One region of the Bacillus sp. V33-4 genome, then DNA from elsewhere that is predicted to be linked to it. Evidence: riboswitches for the same ligand, from Rfam matches in the RefSeq annotation. Region 1 holds a riboswitch; the other holds the start of a gene.
The links. Region 1 has a riboswitch for S-adenosylmethionine ahead of CVD23_RS22965 (methionine ABC transporter ATP-binding protein). Riboswitches for the same ligand answer to the same signal wherever they lie in the genome.
Positions count from the first base shown of each region.

Region 2: linked by a shared signal. The riboswitch ahead of CVD23_RS12155 (Fur-regulated basic protein FbpA) and the one ahead of CVD23_RS22965 (methionine ABC transporter ATP-binding protein) in region 1 are both predicted to bind S-adenosylmethionine.

Region 1 covers NZ_PGVC01000019.1:67,764-70,227, reverse strand. The annotation lists gene CVD23_RS07725 (DUF4179 domain-containing protein) at 1-302, shown strand, start outside; SAM riboswitch class I at 558-670, shown strand; partial or broken gene CVD23_RS22965 (methionine ABC transporter ATP-binding protein) at 817-1,339, shown strand; gene CVD23_RS22960 (NIL domain-containing protein) at 1,417-1,839, shown strand; gene CVD23_RS07715 (methionine ABC transporter permease) at 1,853-2,464, shown strand, end outside.
Region 2 covers NZ_PGVC01000031.1:12,184-14,647, reverse strand. The annotation lists gene CVD23_RS12160 (alpha/beta hydrolase family protein) at 1-764, opposite strand, end outside; gene CVD23_RS12155 (Fur-regulated basic protein FbpA) at 779-943, opposite strand; SAM riboswitch class I at 1,065-1,170, opposite strand; gene CVD23_RS12150 (aldo/keto reductase) at 1,338-2,165, opposite strand; gene CVD23_RS12145 (hypothetical protein) at 2,299-2,464, opposite strand, start outside.

The DNA of each region.
Region 1 (2,464 bases):
TACAACTTGGAAATGGACAATCCATTCGTCTAGAGAAAATGATTGTGACACCAATTTCAACGATACTTTATTATGACTGGCCAGAACAAGCAAACCACATCGCATTTAAAATTGTAAGTGAATCTGGGGCTGAAATACTACCAAACAGTATGGCTATTGATCCTGAAGAATCTTATAACCGATATACATCAATCGACTTACAATCAGAGAAATACTATTTAGTGCCGTTTGAGACGTCAGCTAACCCTCATGCTACTAAACCAGGTAAGGTGATGGAACAATCTATACTGATCAATCCATAATATTTTTTAGTCAATTAGAATTAATTAAGTATGTCACTATGCACAGATTCGTAAATATTTAAAATTACGTTTGTAGGAGACAGACAAACAACAGCTAAACCGTGAAATGATACATTTAAGATGAAGATGAACAGGACAACGTCTATTATACGGTAAAGCCCTTGCAAATAAGTGATTATTTCGACTTTTAGCACTTGAGTTGACATTGGTAAAATTAAAATATATAGTGAAGAACATAATTAAATAATACGTTATTTCTTATCTAGAGATGTGGAGGGACTTGGCCCTATGATACCTCGGCAGCGGGTTTTTACATTTGTAAAAATACTGTGCTAATTCCAACAAACGTAAGTTTTGAAAGATAAGAAGAAGCTTCTGCGATTAACTAAACTTAAGAGTTTACACTTTTATTTTTAATAATGCATGCCTCTTCTGTCTAATGACGGAAGAGGCATTTTTGATTTACAGGGCTGTTGGTTCGCAGGCTTTTACATAAAGCGGGGAGGAGATAGTTATGATTGAATTTCAGACAGTGAAAAAGGTTTATGAATCGAAGAAGCAAACTGTTGAAGCTTTGAAGGGAATTAGCTTAACCGTTGACAAAGGCGACATTTTCGGAGTTGTTGGATACAGCGGAGCGGGAAAAAGTACATTGATCCGTCTGGTCAATCTGCTTGAGCGCCCGACCGGGGGACAGGTTTTGGTTGGGGGGAAGGCGTTAACCGATTTAAAACCAAAGGAATTGCGGGCCGAAAAGAAAAAGATTGGCATGATCTTTCAGCATTTTAATCTGCTCAATTCAAAAAACGTGTTCGATAATGTTGCGATGCCTCTGGTTTTGTCGGGATTTCCTAAAAAGGAAATTAAACAGAGAGTAGAAGAGCTGTTGGAGTTCGTTGGTTTAGCGGGCAAAGCGAAAAATTATCCTGACCAATTATCTGGCGGGCAAAAACAGCGTATTGGGATTGCGAGAGCGCTGGCTACAAACCCATCCATTCTCTTGTGTGACGAAGCAACATCTGCATTGGATCCGCAGACCACTAGTGATGTGCTGCAGCTTTTAAAAAAGATTAATAAAGAATATAACATTACGATTCTATTGATTACCCATGAAATGGCTGTCATTAGGGAGATATGCAACAAGGTCGCGGTAATGGAAAACGGGTTGGTCGTAGAGCAAGGATCTGTCCTGGATGTCTTTTCTAATCCGCAAACAGAAACCGCACGGAAATTTGTGCGCACAGTTATCCATGATGAGGTTCCGCAAAGTTTTCTGAACACTCTCAAGGATGAACAGCCAATTATTTGGAAGATCAATTTTGTTGGCGCTACCTCGGGCAAACCATTGTTATCAACAATTGCAAAAAAATTTGATGTTGATTTAAACGTCCTTTCGGCGAATATTTCTGAAGTTCAGGAAACTCCTTTCGGAAACTTGATCATAGAAGTAACCGGCGACAAACAAGAGATTGAGAAAGCGTTCCAATATATTGAGGCACAAGAGATTATGATTCAGGAGGTGAAAGTAAATGGTTAATACATTTTGGGGCATGGAGATCACCGCTGAACAGTTGATAACGGGTTTCAGTGATACCCTTTATATGGTGGCACTTTCGCTGTTATTTTCCGGATTAATTGGGCTTCCACTCGGAATCCTGCTTGTTATTACTAGGAAGGGCCATATTTTGGAAAATAAATGGATTTTTAATATCCTCAATCCGATCATCAATATTTTAAGATCCGTGCCATTCATTATTTTGCTGGTCGCCATCATCCCGCTTACCAGATTGATCGTGGGAACAGCGATTGGAACAAATGCAGCAATTGTTCCGCTCGTCTTTTATGCGGGCCCATATATAGCCAGACTGGTTGAAAACTCGCTGCTCGAGGTTGACAAAGGAATTATTGAAGCAGCTCAGGCAATGGGGGCAACAACCTGGCAAATTATATATCGCTTTTTGATTCCTGAAGGGCTAAGCTCATTAGTTCTCACTTTTACAACTGCGACGATCGGACTCGTTGGAGCTACAGCTATGGCCGGTGCTGTCGGGGCAGGCGGAGTAGGGGATCTGGCCTTAACATACGGGTATCAGCGGTTTGATACGATGACAATGGTAGTCACAGTAGCGGCTCTCGTCGTCATTGTTCAACTATTGCAATCT
Region 2 (2,464 bases), on a different contig from region 1:
CATGCCCTTGTCACCGAAATTAATTTAGAAAAGTGCTCAGCATCGGAAAATGTATGATTGGCACCGCTGATTTCTTTCCTTTGACATGTTCCTTTCCCTCTTTTAGAAAAAGCTTTTTCGTAGAGACGGCAATACTCTACCGGAATTTCATCATCATTGGTTCCGTGAATAAGCAGTACATTTCCGGTCAATTCCCGCGCCACGGTTAACGGCTTATACTTTTCCAAAGAGTTAAAAAAGTTATCTGTCAGGTAATAACCCAAATAGTCTACATGGCAAGATTTTGACAACTCCTGCAATCTCTCTTTCCCGACAATCATTTTAATATCAATGTCCGGATTTGCGACTGCTGACCAAAGAATCAGGTTACGAACTCTTGCATCCCCTGCTGCGGTCAACAAGGCCACCGCCCCTCCAAGACTGTGCCCCAATAAAAACACTTCTTCCACAATGAGGGCGTTCTGCTCAAAAGCATAATCAATAACTGCTTCTGTTTGCTCAATCAGCTCACACAAACCATTTTTTCCATATTCACCAGAGCTTTCTCCACATCCAGCATAATCAAATCGCAGCACGGCACATTGATCAAGATTTAAATGTTGAGCCGTTTTAACAAACAGACGATCGACACCGATCCTGCTCCCGGTAAACCCATGGCAAATGATGACGAGTGGATAGGAAGCCCCTTGCTGAAATGATACGGGAAAATCAATCGAAGCAGCAAGCATTTGATTCTTCCATGGTATATTTATGTGACCGATCATAAATCCTCTTCCTCTCATTCAAAAATTTTTACATTCATAATTCTTTCATATTCCTCCGTGAGGTCATCGAGCGATAATTCAAACAGTTGGCGGTCCCCTTTTTTATAAATGCCGAGGTCCAGCAGCTTGGCGATGAAAATTTCCTTTTCCAGTTCGGCAGAACAATCTATTTTTTTCACTTTATACTTGCTCCTATTCTCATTTATTCCGATTGGTTTAGTGGGTTTTTGGTAAAATAAAAACCCCTTCCTATCGTCCATTCCGTAACAATAAGAAGAGGTTGGCGTTATATCCAATCCTGTCTTATCTGCCAAGCATAACGCTTGTTGGAATTGGCACAGTGCTCTTTAAGAGTCTGCTGCCGAGGTATCAAAGGGCCAAATCCCTCCACCTCTCTGGATAAGAAGTAAACATATGCGGTTATATTGTCATTTACTATATATGAAACGAGATTAATTGTCAATTTTTTAATGTGACAAAACCAGAATTTGGGCAACGCTTATCAAGAGAATGGGTCATCCATATATTCTCAATAACAAAACCGTTTTTCCTTTTATGAAATCAATTCTGTCATTAAAAATCAAAATTGTCTGGATCTGCTCCGACGCGACGGTTTTCATTTAACGAGTTTATCTTTTCCATATCGTCCCGTGAAAGTTCGAAATCGAAAATGTTCGCATTTTCGATGATCCGATTTTCATTGATTGATTTAGGAATCGTAACTATTTCTCTCTGCAAATCCCAGCGAAGAATGACTTGTGCAGGTGATTTATGGTATTTAGCGCCAATTTCCTTCAGGGCATTGTTATTGAGCAATTCACCTTGTGCCAATGGTGACCATGCTTCCATTTGGATGCCTTGATTTTTGCAAAACTCATGCAGCTCAATTTGTGCAAGCAATGGATGCAGCTCAACCTGATTGACCATCGGTTTAATTTCTGCATCTGCAAGAAGATCCTGTAGGTGGTGGATATGAAAATTACTTACGCCAATTGCGCGAACTCTTCCATCTTTATAAAGCTGCTCGAGAGCTCTCCAGGTTTCTTTATACTTCCCTTTGACCGGCCAGTGAATAAGATACAGATCTACATAGTCAAGCTCCAGCTTCTTTAAACTCGTTTCAAATGCATTTAGCGCAGAATCAAAGCCTTGGTCCGCGTTCCAAACTTTTGTCGTCACAAACAACTCTTCGCGGGGAACGCCCGATTCTTTGATTGCCTGGCCGACTCCTTCTTCATTTTTATAAACTGCAGCAGTATCAACGCTCCGGTAACCCGCTTTTAACGCGGCCTTGACCGACTCGATGACTTCTTGACCCTCTTTGACTTTAAATACACCGAATCCGAACCATGGCATCTTTACTCCATTATGTAACGTAGTCGTATCTGTCAGGCTTCTCATACTTTTTTCCTCCTTATAAAAATTTCCATTTCATTTTCTCATATCTCATTCGAATTATGAAATAATTTGCTCGTTTTAGGAAAAAATTAAAAACCCATGCAGGGACACCGACACGGGCAGAAATTATATAAATTTAGAAGGTTTGCACTGCATGAGTGGCCACTGGATTTGTTTCTTTCCGTTTTACTTCATCGATTTTATGTACAAACATTTGAAATACTTTTCTTTTTTCGTCAAGTTCACGCATATAATCCTTCAATTCCTGGTATTTTTCTTCAAAAGGCTTATGGTATAGCTGG